4 regions of the Bacterioplanoides sp. SCSIO 12839 genome follow, and region 3 is predicted to be linked to each of the others. Evidence: predicted binding sites of a transcription regulator. Region 3 holds the regulator's gene; each other region holds the start of a gene.

What was found. The regulator sigma-54, encoded in region 3, starts transcription at its own class of promoters, with help from an activator protein. The targets are predictions, from matches to a motif close to TGGCACNNNNNTTGCTNT.
Region 1: fliE (flagellar hook-basal body complex protein FliE) is a predicted target of sigma-54. The motif match lies at 2,376-2,393, and genes of this name have one in related genera.
Region 2: flgF (flagellar basal-body rod protein FlgF) is a predicted target of sigma-54. The motif match lies at 2,253-2,270, and genes of this name have one in related genera.
Region 4: flgB (flagellar basal body rod protein FlgB) is a predicted target of sigma-54. The motif match lies at 2,645-2,662, and genes of this name have one in related genera.

The regions. Positions count from the first base shown of each region.
Region 1 is NZ_CP073745.1:671,008-675,529, reverse strand. Features, by position in the region: gene fliG (flagellar motor switch protein FliG) at 1-162, opposite strand, end outside; gene fliF (flagellar basal-body MS-ring/collar protein FliF) at 155-1,882, opposite strand; gene fliE (flagellar hook-basal body complex protein FliE) at 1,897-2,289, opposite strand; gene KFF03_RS03185 (GMC family oxidoreductase) at 2,548-4,155, shown strand; gene KFF03_RS03180 (sigma-54 dependent transcriptional regulator) at 4,235-4,522, opposite strand, start outside.
Region 2 is NZ_CP073745.1:2,619,499-2,624,020, reverse strand. Features, by position in the region: gene KFF03_RS12070 (flagellar hook-basal body complex protein) at 1-2,021, shown strand, start outside; gene flgF (flagellar basal-body rod protein FlgF) at 2,310-3,056, shown strand; gene flgG (flagellar basal-body rod protein FlgG) at 3,085-3,870, shown strand; gene KFF03_RS12055 (flagellar basal body L-ring protein FlgH) at 3,879-4,522, shown strand, end outside.
Region 3 is NZ_CP073745.1:319,938-324,459, reverse strand. Features, by position in the region: gene lptA (lipopolysaccharide transport periplasmic protein LptA) at 1-390, shown strand, start outside; gene lptB (LPS export ABC transporter ATP-binding protein) at 387-1,115, shown strand; gene KFF03_RS01560 (RNA polymerase factor sigma-54) at 1,297-2,856, shown strand; gene hpf (ribosome hibernation-promoting factor, HPF/YfiA family) at 2,901-3,203, shown strand; gene ptsN (PTS IIA-like nitrogen regulatory protein PtsN) at 3,217-3,675, shown strand; gene rapZ (RNase adapter RapZ) at 3,804-4,522, shown strand, end outside.
Region 4 is NZ_CP073745.1:2,624,738-2,629,259, forward strand. Features, by position in the region: gene KFF03_RS12070 (flagellar hook-basal body complex protein) at 1-919, opposite strand, end outside; gene KFF03_RS12075 (flagellar hook assembly protein FlgD) at 954-1,748, opposite strand; gene flgC (flagellar basal body rod protein FlgC) at 1,759-2,205, opposite strand; gene flgB (flagellar basal body rod protein FlgB) at 2,208-2,606, opposite strand; gene KFF03_RS12090 (protein-glutamate O-methyltransferase CheR) at 2,857-3,678, opposite strand; gene KFF03_RS12095 (chemotaxis protein CheV) at 3,716-4,522, opposite strand, start outside.

The sequences.
Region 1 (4,522 bases), 350 kb from region 3:
GGTGGTGCCGACTTTCTGAACCTCTTTTGGCCCCATGTGTTTAAGAATTTCTGCGGCGTCTTTTTCGCCCAGTGTCATCAGCAATACTGCTGCACGATCCACCCGGCTCAGGGAAGACAGGTCACCATCACCTGCTTCTGCCGGTGCATTTTCTTCAGCCATCGCCTTCGTTCACCCATTTAATTACGACTTGCGCCACCCGTGCCGGATCTTCAGCAATCAGACCTTTTAATGCGTCCAGTTGACGTTCAAAACTTTCCGAGGCGCCCGGCAGCAGGAACTCATCCATACCCGACAGCGTGACTTTCTCTTCATCCAGGCCCGCTTCGGCATCTTCCAGTTCTTCCAGCAGCGTCAGCTCATTATCTTCACGGCCACGGTTGGCAATACTTTTAATTGTAGGCCGGATCACACCGAAGATAAGTACCAGGATAAATAGTCCGGCCATGATTTGTTTCATGATTTCCCAGAACCATGGCTGAGTCCAGAAATCCGGATCGCCCAGCGACAAATCACCGTCGCCCATAAAGGCGGAATTAATCACGTTCACACTGTCACCGCGAGCGGCGTTAAAGCCCACAGCATCTTTCACCAGCACTTCCAGACGCTGTAAATCGGCCGCCTGCCAGGGCACATAGACGGTATCGCCATCGGCATTCAGGGTTTCACGATCATTCACCACCACGGCAACCGTTAAACGGCGAATACGGCCCACCTGATGTTGTTTAAAACTGAGGGTACGATCGACTTCGTAATTGCGGGTCGCTTCTGAGCGGCGATTCACCGGCGCACCACCTCCGGCGCCCGGGCCAGTCGCTTCTTCCGGCACCGTAGCATCAACTGGCGGTTGATTGGATAACGCACCCGGAATGCCACCATCGGGAGCACCTGAGTTTTCTTCATCAATTAATTGTTCGCTGCGCAGCGCAATCAGATCCGGGTTGTACAGTTCTTCAGTTTGTTCCTGAACGGTGAAGTCGACATCAGCTGAGACTTCCGCTTTGTAATTTTCTACACCTAACACTGGTCGCAGAATATTATTCACCGCCTGAGCAATCGAACCTTCGACTTTTTCGGTGTATTCCAGTTGTTTGGTTGCCAGAATTTCGTCGCTTTGCTCTTCTTCTTTGGACAACAAGTTGCCTTGCTGGTCCACCACCGACACATCACCTTTGTCCATCTCAGAAACACTCGATGCCACCAGATTGACGATGGCTTCGACCTGATTTTTGGACAACTCACGGCCGGGATAAATTTCAACAAATACCGACGCTCGTGGCTTGCGCTGATCGCGTACAAACACCGATTGTTTTGGCAGCGCCAGATGAACGCGGGCATTACGCACCGCTTTTACAGAGGTGATGGTACGCGCCAGTTCACCTTCTAAACCACGACGGTAACGGGCATTTTCAATAAACTGACTGGTGCCAAGTTTGCTGTCCTGATCCAGCACTTCCAGGCCCACAGTTTTATCATCGATTAAACTGGCCGATGCCAACACCATACGTGCTTCGTGCAGATCATTGGCCTGCACCATTAAAATCTGAGAACCCGGATCAATTTCAAACGGTATGCCTTCACGCTGCAAAACTTCAATAATGTCCTGAGCGTTATGATCCTGCAGACGGGTAATTAAAGGTTTGTAGCTGGGGTCCTGAGACCAGATCATGATCGCAATCGCCAACGCAATTACCAGAGCAACACCAGCAATCACGCCAGCCTGACGCACAATGGTCAGTTTGTTAAAACCAGCCAGAACCGGGTGTGCGCCTTCATCCGGATTTTCACCCGTATTAGCCGGGAGTTCTTCCTGGTTTACCGGTGCATCATTGGTCGCTGGATTGGCTGCTGCCGGGGCAGTTTGTGCAGGTGCATTTTCCATGATTCAGATCCTGCTTACACCGGCATGTTCATCACGTCTTTATAAGCTTCAACCAGCTTATTACGTACCTGGGTCATTGCCTGAAACGATACCGATGATTTTTGCATGGCAATCATCACTTCCGGCAAGTCAACGCTGGGGTCGCCCTGCTCAAAACGCTTCTGCAAATCACCCGAGGTCTTCTGATTGGCATTAACGGTATCAATGGCGTTTTTAAACATATCCTGAAAGTTGGGTGCTGTCGGATCACCGACCGGCTTTTCAGCGCCCTGAGGGTTCGTGATCGCCTGCGGACGCAGCTGATCAACCTGGCCGGCATTCTGGTTTTCATGGTTACTGCGAATCTGGTCTTTCACCTGGCGCATTTGCATTAATACAGCATTCACATCAACGCGATTATTTACCATGTCATTTACCTCGAAAGCCGAATCCAAAACCATTTACTGACGCTGTTATTCTGTTTGCGCGTCATTTTTTTAACTCTTGACTGAGTTTTGCAAACTGCTTGCCAACTCCTGTTACTTCTTCACGATTCATGACCTTTTTTCTCTGCCCTCACGAAACTTTCACGGTTTTACAGAGCTTTATTATCAAAATACTTATCAAAATATGGGCTGTGCGTTATAACAACGGCATAAAAAATAAGATCAAAGGAAATACAGGTCATGAGTTACGACTATTTGATTGTGGGTGCCGGCTCCGCAGGCTCTACCCTGGCACGACGTTTATCTGAAGACCCAAACAACAAGGTCTGCTTGCTGGAAGCAGGCCCGGCTGATAACAGCCTGATGGTAAAAATTCCGGTAGGGGTTATTGCCATGATGCACAGTAAAAAGCGCAACTGGCAGTACTGGACCGAGCCTCAGGAGCAATTGGATAACCGCGAAATTTTTTGTCCGCGAGGTAAAACCTTCGGTGGCTCATCGTCCATCAATGCCATGATCTATACCCGCGGCCATCGTTGGGACTACGATCACTGGGCTGAACTGGGCAACAATGGCTGGAGTTATGACGACGTTCTGCCCATTTTCAAACGCAGTGAAAATCAGGAACGGGGTGCCGACGATTATCATGGCGTTGGTGGTGGCTTAAACGTTGCCGATCTGCGTTATCGCCACCCGGTGAGCGAAACCTTTGTTGAAGCCGGGCAGCAGGCTGGTTTTGCGCTGAATAATGACTTTAATGGCGAAGAACAAGAAGGTGTTGGTTTTTATCAGGTCACACAAAAGAATGGTGAACGCTGGTCAGCCGCTCGTGGGCAATTGCACCCAGTGCTTGATCGCTCCAATCTGACGGTTATCTCAGGCGCACTGGCTAATCGTGTGCTGTTTGATGGTAAACGTGCCAGTGGCGTTGAGTACACACAAAACGGTGAAAGCGAGACTAAGCGCATTGATGCCACTCGAGTGATTTTATCCGGTGGCGCGATTAACTCTCCACAGTTATTACTGTTGTCTGGAGTTGGCCCAAAAGCCGAGCTGGATCGCCATGGCATTTCTCAGGTAGCTGAACTGCCCGGCGTGGGTGAAAACCTGCAAGATCACCTGGATGTGATTGCGGTTACCAAGTCGACAAAGCGCAATGCCTTAAGCTTTGCCCCAAGCTATTACATCCCGACTGGCGTGAAAGCCGTTGCCAATTACGCTCTGAATCGTGAAGGCCCACTGACGTCCAATGCAGCGGAATCCGGCGGTTTTATCAAAAGTGACGAACAACAGGACATTCCGGATTTACAAATCCACATGACCGCAGCACCGCTGGACAACCATGCACTGGATCTGCGTTTTACACTGCAATGGGCTTACTCTTGCCATATCTGTGATCTGCGTCCCAAAAGCCGCGGCACGGTACGCTTAAAGAGTCGTAACCCGGCAGAGGCTCCGGCGATTGATCCGCGTTATTTATCCGATCCGGCCGATGTTGAAACTCTGCTGAAAGGGATCAAGCATGTGCGCAACATTATGGCTCAACCCGCATTTGATCACTGTCGTGGCGACGAAATTTTCCCGGGGAGTGATGTTCAAACCGATGAAGAATTAGTTGAGTTTATCCGTAAAAAAGCAGACACCATTTATCACCCGGTGGGCACCTGTAAAATGGGTGATGATGACATGGCGGTTGTGGATACTGAGCTGAAAGTTCATGGACTTGAGAATTTATGGGTTGTTGATGCTTCCATTATGCCGACTCTGGTTGGCGGCAATACTAATGCCCCGACGGTAATGATTGCCCATAAAGCAGCGGATATCATGCTGGGTGAAAACCTGGATTAATTCGCAGCATACATATCCAGCCATAAAAAACGCCAGCCTTTTCACGCTGGCGTTTTTTATGGTTTAAATCAGCGGACGATTAACACGCTGCAAGCATGCTTTCGACATCAATTCCTTCGTCCCGTAACTTTGCCACTTTATAACGCAAGGTTCTTGGGCTGATCCCCAAACGGTCTGCTGCATCTTTACGGCTGGGCTCTTCTTTTAAAGCACGGACAATCAGTTCCACTTCTCGATTTTTTAAATCGTTTCCAAGTTCGCCTTCATCCACCGCTGCTGTTTCGGCAACCGGTGCAGGTACAGCGGCCTCAACCTGACGGTTTTTCGGAACCGGTGTCAGAATAAAATCATTGGCAAATAACTGTGG
Region 2 (4,522 bases), 1.6 Mb from region 3:
TGGATGACCTGGCTGTCGCGATTCAACAACAAATTGATATCTTTATTGGTGCCGCGGGTATTGCCGGGAAAGTATCCGTTGATGCGGTGGGCGGTCAGTTAGTTTTCACTAATACCCAAACCGGCTCAACAGAAGGCGTGGCCTTTACAGCAACGACTGCCGAGCCTCAGGCTCTGGCCGCGTTAGGGCTGACCAGTACCTTTACCGTGACGGGTCAGGATGAAGTCGATAAAACCAACAGTTTCCGGATTAACCTGACGGTTCCGGCACCGGATAATGACAACCGCAGCGGCTCCGTGCTGATTTCTCTGGATGAAGATTACCGCTCAGTACAACAGTTAGCGGCGAGCATTAACCGCCAGCTGAACAGTCAGGACGCTGATAGCTATATTGGTGTGCGCGCTGAAGCCGTTGAAATTGAACCTCGGGTAGCACCGCCAGAATTTAAACTGCAGCTGGTGGCCGTAGAATCGGGTGAACCATCCATTATTTCCATCAGTGATGTTACCGCCGGTGGTCCGGATATTTCACAAGGCGATTTGTTTGGTTTGCTGCAGGTTGACCCTAACAATGCCAGCTTATTAACCACAGGTATTGCCGGTGTCAGCAATGAATATCCGGAGCAAAAAGTCACGTTGACTGACCCGGACGGTAACGAAACCGTGATCACCATTCCGGAAAATGCCGAAGCGAATGAAATTGTTTCCATTTTTAACCAGCAGCCGGGTGTCACTACTTCCGCTATCAGTACCATGAATATCCCGTTAAGCGGTTTCAACTCGCCGGGTAATGATATGCGCCTGACGTTGAATGGCCAGCAGCTGACGTCAACCTCGATTCCGGATCTGGTTGAAGAAATTAATTCATTACGCAGCACAACCTTGCCAGCCTTTAACGCTTCCACCAATGAAGCGGGTGATTTGATCATTACCAACGATATTGGTCGTGACATTAAGCTTGAAATCAGCAGCCCGGTGGTCACCGACTCGATTGTGGTGCAGGGTGCTCAGAACTCCGGACCGGTTGTGTTAGGTGGCACGGCTACCGCTGATACCGCGGCAGCTGTGGGTGGTGTGGTGACATTCACTCTGAATGAAAATTACTCGCTGAGTAATCCGGATCCGGTTGTTTCCGGTATCTTTGGCGCGTTAACCGAAGATGAATTCACGCCATTCACCTTGAATGCTTTTGATCCAACCGATCAGGACACCTACAACCACGCGACCTCAACCACCATTTATGACAGCCTGGGTAACGCCCATGTGATGACTCAGTTCTTTGTTAAAGAGCCGGTCGACCCAACACGACCGAATGAACAAAATCTGTGGGCGATGTATGTACAGATTGATGGCCGCGAAGTGGGTGATCCGGATGCAACGCTGCCATTCCCGCAAAACCTGGAACCGACCCGTTACCGCCAGGAGCTGTTCTTTAATCAGGACGGCACGCTGGATACTGAAGCAACCGGCGATATCTTTATTACTAACTGGGATCCGGTGGATGCCGATGGCAACCCGAACGGTGCTATTGGTTCGGTGAATGTCTTAGAAGGTGGCTTGCCGTTAACGGAGCCGCCAACCAACTCTAACTTCCAGATTAGCCTGGATGGCTCGACCCAGTTTGGTAGCCCATTCTCGGTCAATGAAGTGAACCAGAATGGCTATTCCACTGGTCGTCTGACCGGTCTGGAAGTCGACAGTGAAGGAATTATCTTTGCCCGTTTCACCAATGGTCAGGCACAGACGTTAGGGCAGGTGGCGCTGGGTAACTTCCGTAATCCGGAAGGACTGACGCCACTGGGCGATACCGGCTGGGCTGAGTCGTTTGAATCGGGTGTGCCGACCATTGGCTCACCAAGAACTGCTTCGTTTGGTCAGATTCGTTCTTCTGCTTTGGAAGACTCGAACGTGGATCTGTCTGAAGAATTAGTCGGGTTAATCATTGCCCAGCGAAACTTCCAGGCCAGTTCCAAAACCATTGAAACGGTGGATCAGGTGACACAAACCATCCTGCAGATCTAATCTCATTTAGTAAGCCAAGCTTTTAATAGCAGCAACAGGACGTTGCGTGCTCATCAGCAGAGCCATGGAGGGCGATTGTGATGAGTGCGGCTAAAAGCTTAGTTTACTGAACATGCATCTATTTCAGAGCGGCAAGCCCCTTCCGTTATCTTGACGGAAAACTTGCCGCTGCTCCCGTCAAAAAACCTTCTTTTCTATCTAAGTGATTGAAAAATAATAAAAAATCTTACTTGGCACAGCCCGTGCAGTATCTCATTCAGATTACCAAAGACTGTTTGAGGTTCCGTTATGGATCGTGCCCTTTACATCGCAATGTCAGGCGCTAAACAAAATACCCTGAATCAAAGTGCGCGTGCCAATAACCTGGCCAATGTGAACACCACTGGTTTCAGAGCCGACTATGCCCAGAGCCGTGCGATGGGCGTTTTTGGTGAACACTTTCCGACGCGTGCTTATGCGATGACCGAGCGCCCGTCCAGTGATTTTCGCCAAGGGCCGTTAATCGAAACCGGCCGCCGGATGGATGTCACCATCGAAGGTGCAGGTTGGTTTGCGGTACAGGGGCCTAACGGTGAAGAAGCTTACACCCGCGCCGGAGACTTAAGTGTCGATCCAACCGGACGTTTATTAAACGGCAGTGGCCTTCAGTTATTGGGTGACGGTGGCCCGGTGGTGTTGCCGGAATTTGAAAAAATTGAAATCAGTCGCGCAGGTATTGTCACGGTACAACCATTAGGTGAAGCACCAACGGCGGTAGCCGAACCCGTGCAACTGAAATTAGTGAACCCAGATCCGGCGTTACTGGAAAAAGGTGAAGATGGTTTATTCCGCTTTCGTGATCCGGCCACACAACAGGCTCCCGTTGACCCGAACATTACTCTGGTCAATGGTTTTGTTGAAGGCAGTAACGTCAACGCCGTAAAAGAATTAACCGACCTGATTGCCATTAATCGTCAGTATGAAATGCAGGTCAAAATGATGAAGAAAGCCGATGAAAATGCTCAGGCGGCTACCCAGATTTTATCCGCGCAATGATCCGCGACTGAATTAAGAGGAAAAAATTATGTTACCAGCACTTTGGGTAAGTAAAACCGGCCTTGAAGCTCAGGATCTTGCGCTATCGACGGTATCGAACAACCTGGCCAACGTTGCCACCACTGGCTTCAAAAAAGACCGCCCGGTATTTGAAGATTTGTTGTATCAAATCCAGCGTCAACCAGGTGCCAACTCATCGGCCGATAGTCGTTTACCGTCGGGTTTGCAATTAGGTACCGGTGTTCGTACTGCCGGGACACAAAAGATTTTTACCACGGGTTCATTGGAATTAACCGACCAGCCTCTGGATTTAGCCATTAATGGACGTGGCTTTTTTCAGATTACCTTGCCAGACGGCAATATTGGTTACACCCGCGACGGTACTTTTCATATTAACGATGAAGGCACCGTGGTGAATGTAAATGGTTATCCTCTGGAGCCACAAATCACCATTCCGGAACAGGCTAATAAAGTCACCGTCAGTAAAGACGGCATTGTTCAGGTCACGATTAATGGTGACCCGAATCCTCAGGAATTAGGTCAGCTGGAAACCATGGATTTTATTAATCCAGCGGGCCTGGAATCCACTGGTGGCAATATATTTCTGGAAACAGCTTCCAGTGGTGCGCCGCAAGGTGGCACACCTTCTGAAGATGGTTTTGGCAGTGTTGAACAAGGCGCACTGGAAAAATCCAACGTCGAAGTGGTGGAGGAACTGGTGAAAATGATCACCGTCCAGCGCTCTTACGAAATGAACTCCAAAGTTGTATCAGCCGCAGATGGCATGCTGCAATTCCTGACACAAAACGTGTAGGAGGATGTATGAAAAAACTCATCACGTTATCATCATTATCGATTCTGACGGCCTGTACTTCGGTTCCGTTTGAGCCAGATGTGTACCCGAATGATCCGGACTATGCGCCGGTTTCTGCCCAAAGCCTGCAGCCGACTCCCAGTGTCAGTGGTTCACTATTTAATCCAGCGTACACCAATGGATTTTTTACTGATCAACAAGCGCGTCGTGTGGGTGACATTATTACGGTCATTTTTGATGAGCGTTATCGTTCCAGTAAATCGGCCGAAACGACGATGGAAAAAGATTCCAGCGCGGTGATCACGCCGACCGCCATTGCGGGTATGGTGCCTGGCTGGCGTAACGTCAGTCTGACTACCGATTATGACAGTGAAAAAGAATTTACCGGTACTGGTGAGGCGGATCGCTCCAACAGTTTAACCGGCCAGATCAGCGTGTCTGTAGCGGACATTATGCCGAACGGCATTTTAAAAATTCGCGGCGAAAAATGGTTAACCCTGAGTGAAGGTGACGAATATATCCGAATTACCGGCATGATTCGTCCGCAGGATATTTCACCGGATAATATGGTGTCATCCAGCAAGGTGGCTGATGCCCGAATTTCTTTTGGTGGCCGTGGTGCGCTGAATAATTCGACCAAACCTGGGTTGGG
Region 3 (4,522 bases):
ATTGAATCGGATCGTTTGATGATTCTGCGTAACGGTGACGTGGTTGAGCAGGCCGTTGCCGAAGGAAATCCAGCACGCTATCAGCAGCAGATTCAGGCAGAGCAACAGCTCACCACTGCTTCCGGGCAACGTATTGATTATTTTTCGACCCGTAAAGAAGTTCAGATCCAGGGTGACGCCCAACTGCATCAGGAAGGCAACCAATTCAGCGGTGACAAAATCACCTACGACATCACCAATGAACGCGTTTTAGCGTCCTCGTCTGAACCTGAGGACGTTGTAGACCCTCAGACCGGTGAAGCGGAAAAACCACAACGAATTAAAGTCGTGATTCAGCCAGAAAAAAAATCAGCTGAGCCCACACCCGCGGATGCAGCAGAACAACCATGAAAAAAACCTTAAAAGCTGAACACCTGGCCAAAAGCTACAATGGCCGCGAAGTGGTTAAAGACGTATCCATGTCGGTACAAAGTGGTCAGATTGTTGGCTTATTGGGCCCGAATGGCGCCGGTAAAACCACCTGCTTCTACATGATCGTTAATCTGGTTCAGGCCGATAAAGGCCGCATCAAAATTGATGATCAGGACATCAGCCACCTGCCCATGCATGGCCGCGCACAACAAGGCATTGGTTATTTACCACAGGAAGCCTCGATTTTCCGTAAGTTATCAGTCGCCGATAACATCATGGCAATTCTGGAAACCCGCAAAGACCTGAATCGACAACAACGATTGGAACGTCTCGAAGGCCTGCTGGATGAATTCCATATTCAACACATCCGCAGCAGCTTAGGTATGGCGCTATCCGGGGGCGAACGTCGCCGGGTAGAAATTGCCCGGGCCTTAGCCGCGGAACCGTCCTTTATTCTGCTGGACGAGCCTTTTGCAGGGGTGGATCCAATTTCGGTATCCGACATCATGGATATTATTCGCCAACTCAAAGACCGCGGCATCGGCGTGTTAATTACGGACCATAACGTCCGTGAAACGCTGGCCATTTGTGAAAAAGCCTACATCGTGGGTGGTGGTCATATTATTGCGGAAGGCAGCGCCGACGAGGTGCTGGCGAATGAACAAGTCCGTAAAGTGTATCTGGGAGACGACTTCCGCCTGTGATTCGCCTTGCGACGACATAAGCCAAATACGTTAAAAAAGCAAAGCAATTTTTATGACATCTCAGGGCAAACAGGGATTCCAAGTCTCGCCTCATTGCCTATAATGCTGAGTATTGGTTGGCTCATTTTTTAGTATTCGGGCCAGATGATTGCTCCGCACCTCAGGTGAATATCAACAGTTTATGAAAGCATCTCTCCAGTTAAAGATGGGTCAGCAGCTGACCATGACCCCACAGTTACAACAGGCCATTCGCTTGCTGCAACTCTCAACACTGGATCTGCAGCAGGAAATTCAGGAAGCGCTGGATTCCAACCCCATGCTGGAAAGTGAAGAGCATGGCGCTGAAGACTTTGCCCCATCCGCAAACGAAAGCTCTGATGGTACCAACAACGATCAGAGCAGCGATTCCCACGACGACAAAGAATACACCGCCACTGCGGCTGATCAGGATAACGCGGCACCCGAGCACACATTAGACGAATCTCATTCTCCGGATAATCAGGAAGTGGGCGATCACCTCTCTAATGAGCAACTTCCTGATGAACTGCCGGTCGATAGTAACTGGGATGACACTTACCAGCCTACTGCAGGCGTTGCTTCAGGGTCTGGTCCGATTGATGACGATCTTGATTATGACTCCCGCCATGCGACGACCGATGACTTACAGGATCACCTGTTGTGGCAGCTGAACCTGACGCCAATGTCGGATACCGATCGCGAGATGGCGTTGATGTTTATTGACGGTGTCGACAGTGATGGTTATCTGCACACCAGCATTGAAGATATTCTGGAAAGCATGGATCCAGAACTGGAAGTCGAAGAAGATGAAGTGAAAGTGGTGTTACGCCGCTTACAGCAATTTGACCCGGCCGGAGTATTTTGCCGTGACTTACGGGAATGCCTGCTGCTGCAATTGGCTCAGCTGCCCACTGACACACCTTGGCTAAAAGAAGCCCAGATGGTGATTGGTGATTACATTGATATGTTGGGCAGTAAAGACTACCCAACCCTGATGCGTAAAACCAAACTCAAAGAAGAGAGCCTGAAAGCGGTTCTGCGCCTGGTAAAAGAACTCAACCCGAAACCGGGAGCCGGTATTTCTCCGGATCAGGCGGAATACGTAGTTCCAGACGTTATCGTTCGCAACATTCGCGATGAATGGCGGGTAGAACTCAACCCGGATATTGCGCCGAAACTGCGCGTCAATGAAGGCTATGCCTCCTTGGTTAAACGTTCAGATAACAGTGCTGACAATACCTTTATCAAGGATCACCTGCAGGAAGCCCGCTGGTTTATTAAAAGCCTGCAGAGTCGTAACGATACCTTGCTGAAAGTTGCTACAAAAATTGTTGAATACCAGATTGAGTTCTTCGAAGAAGGCGAAGAAAAAATGAAACCTCTGGTGTTACATGACATTGCCGAAGCCGTTGGCATGCATGAATCCACCATTTCCCGGGTGACCACACAAAAGTACATGCACACACCGCGTGGTATTTTTGAGCTGAAATATTTCTTCTCCAGCCATGTCAGCACCGACTCCGGTGGTGAGTGTTCTTCGACAGCCATTCGTGCCATGATCAAAAAACTGATCGCCGAAGAAAACCAACGCAAACCATTAAGCGACAATAAAATTGCCGCCATATTGGGCGAAAAGGGTATTAAGGTAGCTCGCCGTACTGTGGCTAAATACCGCGAAGCGATGCAAATACCGCCGTCAAATGAACGCAAGCAGCTGATTTAAGTCAGCGCAATCTAACCTCAGACAAAACAAGAAGGAGTCTGACTATGCAGATTAATGTAAGTGGCCATCATGTTGAGATCACTGAAGCCATGCAGGGCCATGTTGAGGAAAAGATGGGCAAAATCACCCGTCATTTTGACAACATTACCACCGCTCAGGTCACTCTGACAGTAGAAAAAGACGAACGCCACCACGCTGAAGCCACCATTCACGTCAGTGGTGCGGATCTGAATGCCAGTGCCGACAGCGATGATATGTATGCCGCCATCGACGCCATGATTGATAAACTGGATCGTCAGGTTCTGAAACACAAAGAAAAACTGGTTGCACGTAAGCACGGTCACTGATTCAGGTTTTATCATGAGCACCGCCATCACCGATATCTTAAGCGCCGAGCAGAGTGAAATTGATGTTCCGGTTTCCAGCAAAAAAAAGCTGCTGGAATACCTGGGAGAAAAAATCTCATCACAGCTGGCTGGCAGTACCGCCGACGATATTTTTGAGCGTTTGTTAGGACGCGAGCGTCTTGGCAGTACCGGAATCGGTGAAGGCATTGCAATCCCGCACTGCCGTTTAAAAGAATGCACCCAGGCCTTTGGCGTGCTGTTACGGCTGCAACAACCGATCGACTATGACGCAATTGATCGTCAACCGGTCGACCTGGTGTTTGCCTTGCTGGTGCCCGAAGAAGCGACTGATGAGCACCTGCAAATATTATCGATGTTAGCCCGCAATTTCAGTGAGCCGGCCTTCCGCGAAGCGTTGAGGAATGCCCCGGATACTTGTCAGTTTTATAAACGCGCTTTAAGCGCCCAATAAAATTTCCGGACAAATTGTGAGCACACGTCACAAATAGTCACAAAACCCTGCTATAACTGAACTATTCGGTACTGAACTATTTGGTTATGTGCCGATCTGAATTGTCTCCTCATTTCAAGGAACGTTTTATGCGTCTTGTGGTAATCAGTGGCCGGTCTGGCTCAGGTAAATCCAGTGCATTACATGTACTGGAAGATTGCGGTTTTTATTGCATTGACAACCTGCCTATTGGCTTGCTTGACGACCTGGTACTGGAAACGCACAACGAAGAGCGATTAAAAAAAGTGGCCGTCAGTGTTGATGCCCGCAACCTGGCACACACCTTCGAGCAGATTCAGAACACCCTGCACAACCTGCCTCACCACGAATACAAACTGGAAGTCATTTATCTGGATGCCGGTGATGATGTGTTATTACAACGCTTCAGTGCTACCCGTCGCAAACACCCACTGACTAATGACGCTACCTCCCTGTCCGAAGCGATTGACCAGGAACGGCAACTACTGGAACCAATTGCTAATATTGCCGACCTGACACTGGATACCACCAGCATGTCAGTCCACGAGTTACGCTTCCTGATTAAAAAACGTGTTGCTGAAAAAGAAGGCAGCGACATTGCCATCCTGTTTAAGTCTTTTGGCTTTAAATACGGCATCCCGAAAGACGCAGACTACGTATTTGATGTCCGTAATCTGCCCAACCCCTATTGGGACCCGGCATTACGCCAGTTCACCGGCCGTGATAAAGAAATTCAGGATTTCCTCAGCAGTAAAGAAGAAGTGGGTCGCATGCAGCGGGATATCGCTCAGTTTGTCGACAACTGGCTGCCGTCCTTTATAGAAGCCAA
Region 4 (4,522 bases), 1.6 Mb from region 3:
CCGTATTGGAAATAGTAAAGCTGGTGCCATTCGTAGCATTGTAACCAGCCCGGCTGAGTAATAATTCGCCGGTACCGGTCACCTGGCCTGCACGAATCTGTTGTGATCCCAGGGTGGTATCCAGTGCATTCTGAATATCCGATAACACATCAGCTACCGTGCCACCGGCAGCCACACCGGCCAGTGTGACAGTCTGCACACCAGCTCCCTCACCCAAATCAATATCAATAGCGATGGCACCATAACCCGCTGCAGCAACCACCGCCAGGTCAGTACCAAAGGCCACCTGAGCCGGAGCTCCGGCACTGGTTGGTTGCGACTCGGATGCTAAAATCGAACTGGTATCTTCAATAATGCCGGAATCCGCGGCACCAATTGCCAGGCCATTAGACACTAATCTCTGACCCTGCTCTTGTAACACACTGGCACCGGCATCCACGTTAACAATCGCCGATACAAGAGAAGTTAATCGTGGTGGCTGGTTGGCAACCTGAATCTGAATATCGCTTAACACACCGTTCACTACGCCATTGGCGTTGGCTTCATAACCCTGCAAACGTGAGCCGTTGTTAGCAACGACATAGCCATCTTTATCCAGTGAAAAAATGCCGGAACGGGTATAAGAAACCGAGCCGCGATCATTCAGCACAAAAAAACCATTGCCATCGATGGCCATATCCAGCGAGTTTTGTGTTCCGCTGATATTACCCTGACTGAATTGTTGGCGAACATTATCCACCATCACACCACTGCCGACCGGCTGCACACCCGTACCTAATAATGTTGTGGTGTAGACATCTGAAAACTCAGCACGGGATTGCTTAAAGCCTGTGGTGCTGGCATTGGAAATATTATTACCACGTACTTCCAGGTCCGTAGAGGCAGCACGAATTCCACTTAAACCGATATTAAAAGCCATAATTTTACTCCTGTCGGAATTTATTCGAGCTGAGTTACGAACTCAGAACCTGTTTAATCTGATCCATTCCCGCTTTCTGACCACCGGTCAGGTTCAATGTCACCTGGCCTCCCGGGCCCATCGTGACACTGTCAACGCGAGAACTCATTTCCATGCCCAGTTGTTCCGACTGACCGGCAACCGTAGCACTGACATTAAATTTGTATTCGCCCGGCGGATAAGGAACCATGATTTTGTTGCCGTTATCGTCAGTCACAAATTCGCCGTCTTCATCTTTCAGATATTCCTGGCGATTTAATTTACTGGCATCAAACTGCACCACTTCGCCATCCACCATCAGATTTAAACCATCCCAGCGAACCGACATAGGCCCTTCACCACGCGCTCCCAACGAGAAACGTTCGAGTAACTGACCATTTTCATCTTCGATGCGTAATTCCATATTGCTGGCACTGCCCGGCACTTCGGTGTAGCCACTGACAATGCCGTTATGCAATAACAGACCATTTTGATTGCCTTCAACAATGACATTCTGGCCAACCATACTGGATGCCTGCAGTGCCGAAGCGGAGCTGAATTTGGATGCCAGACTGTCGGTGGTATCGTTTAACTGGCCAATACCTTCAACCGTCGAGAACTGCGCTAATTGAGCAACAAATGCCTGGTTATCCGTCGGTTTTAATGGGTTCTGGTTTTTTAACTGCGCCACCATTAATTCCAGGAAGGCATCGCGACCCAATTCGTTGTCGGTATTTTTGGTATTTTCTTTGTTGTTATTCTGATATTGCTCAAGCACCTGAGCAGAATCACCAACGTTATTAATAGTCATGATTCGCTCCTTACTGACCCAGCGTTAACGTACGCTGCAGCATTTGTTTGGCGGTTTTTAATACTTCGACATTCATCTGATAACTACGGGATGAAGACATCATGTCGGTCATTTCTTCCACCACATTCACATTGGGGTAATACACATAACCATCTTCATTCGCCATTGGATGATCGGGCTGAAAGCGGGGCTTCAGTGGCGCATCTTTTTCGACAATGCCTTTTACCTGCACACCAATTCCGGTGCTTCCTTTGAGCTGTTGAAACTCACCCTTTTCATTCACGGCTATAAATTCTTTTTGCATCACGGCAAACCAGGGCTTGCGGGCACGGTAGGTTTCTTCAACAGAACTGGATGCACTTTCGGCATTGGCAATATTACTGGCCGTGGTGTTCAGCCGAATGGACTGGGCATTCATGCCGGAACCGGCGATATCAAATACATTGGTTAATGACATGATTATTCTCCCCGCACTGCGTTGCGCAGCCCTTTAAACTTACCACTGAGGAATTCGAAGGTAGCGTTGTAATCCATGCTGTTTTTAGCAAACTGCGCTTTTTCAATCTGGCTATCCACAGTATTACCATCAATCGATGGCTGACTTGGATTGCGATACAACAAATGCTCATCCACCCGGGTACTGCCGCTAAGGTGCCCGGAGTGGGTTTTCTCAACTGACAAGCTTTGCTGGGCTTCAACTTCACCCACTAACACCGCACGAAAATTGATATCGCGGGCCTTGAATCCCGGGGTATCGGCATTCGCCAGGTTGTTCGCCAGAATTTCGGATCGTGCCGCACGCAGTTGTAAAGCGCTTGCGTGGAGTCCTAATGCGTTGTCGAAATTGATTGAAGCCATGTTGTTGCCACTTGTGTGTTATCTCGCTTGCAATGGATACAGCAAACACAATGCCAACTATAAAAACCCTTTATTTTCATACACTTAAGGATTTTAACAGTTTGGCAAAACGGCAATAGCAGAGAGGAAGATTGCCGCAGCGGCAAACCAGCGGCAAACAAAAAACCGCCCGAAGGCGGTTTTAGTCATCGTGATACGACGATAGGTAACAGGCAGAAGAGCGACTTATTCCAGAGCGCTGAGTCAAAACTCATTTTGCCCGATAGATAATGCCCGGGTGACACTGAACCATTTCAAAATAATCCTGCAGATTATTCATCGCCTCCGATGCACCCAGCATCAGATAGCCACCAGGATTAAGCGAAGCGTGCATTCGCTTGAGAATATCCAGCTTCAGATCTGCTGAAAAATAAATCAAAACGTTGCGGCAAAAAATAATGTCGAACTTCCCTAACAACGAAAAGTTCTGCTGCAGATTTTGCGGACGAAAATCGACGCGACTTTTGATTTGCGCATTAATGCTCCAGCTGTCGTTTTCTTCGGGTGAGAAATAGGCTTTCAGGTAAGCATCACTCATACCGCGGCGTATTGCGAGTTGCTGGTATTTACCGGCTTTTGCTGATGCCAGTGCTGACGGCGAAATATCCGTCGCAACAATTCGCTCTCCGGCCGGCAAGGCTCCCGGGTTTTTACGCTTAAACTCCTCAATTTCGATACTGAGAGAATAAGGTTCTTGCCCGGTGGAACACGCCGCTGACCAGACTTTTGGCGCTCTGCGTTTTGCAGCCGCTTCCGGTAGCAGTTTGTCGCGAAAAATACGATACGGATGATCGTCCCGAAACCACAATGTCTCATTCGTGGTCATGGCATCAACAACCGATTCCTGCAACTTCCGGTCGGTTGTCATCTTTGCCATCAGATCAGAGAAGGTCAGCAGAGATTCCCGCTCCAGCAACCGTCGTAAGCGGCTGGTAACCAGATATTCTTTGCCTTCTCCAAGCATAATACCGCTGGAGTCTTCCAGTATTTTCCGGAACTTGTTGTACTCGTCAGCTGAAATGGTAAGCGTCATTATTTACCTTGTTTTTCCATTAGTGCCTATGTCCTTTTCACGCATTATCAATGCGCAGGGCAACCTGTTCAGCCAGAACATCAGGATCAAACTTAGCGATAAAGTTATCCGCCCCGACTTTTTCAACCATGGCTTTATTAAATACACCACTCAACGAGGAATGCAGAACCACATAAAAGTCCCCCATCCGGCTGTCACTGCGAATGCGCGAGGTCAGGGTGTAGCCATCCATCTCTGGCATTTCAATGTCGGAAATCAACATCATGTAGCGATCAGAAGGCGACTCGCCACCTTCAACAATCGATTCCAGATGCTCCCAGGCCTCTTTGCCATCGTTTAATGCCACCACTTCAACACCAATGTGCTCCAGGCAGCGGGTAATCTGCTTACGGGCAATTTTTGAATCATCCACAATCATCACACACTGGGCATGTGCGGCTTCCTGAACTTCTTCAGAAATTACGCCTTCACTGATTTCTTCATTGATCGGCGCCACTTCCGCCAGGATTTTTTCCACATCAATGATTTCAACCAGCTGATTATCCACCTCTGTCACGGCCGTCAGATAATGGTCGCGTCCAGTACCCTTCGGTGGCGGATGAATCTCTTCCCAGTTCATATTCACAATGCGCTCAACGCCCGCCACCAGAAAGCCCTGGGTTTTACCGTTGTATTCGGTAATGATCACAAACGTGTCGTCTAAGGTCGGCAAGGGTGCATTGCCGGTTGCCATACTCATATCCATGATGGGCAACGTACCGGAACGAATGTGAGCGACCCCTCTTACCACGGGATGACTTCCCGGCAGAATGGTCAGCTCCGGACATTGCAATACCTCACGAAC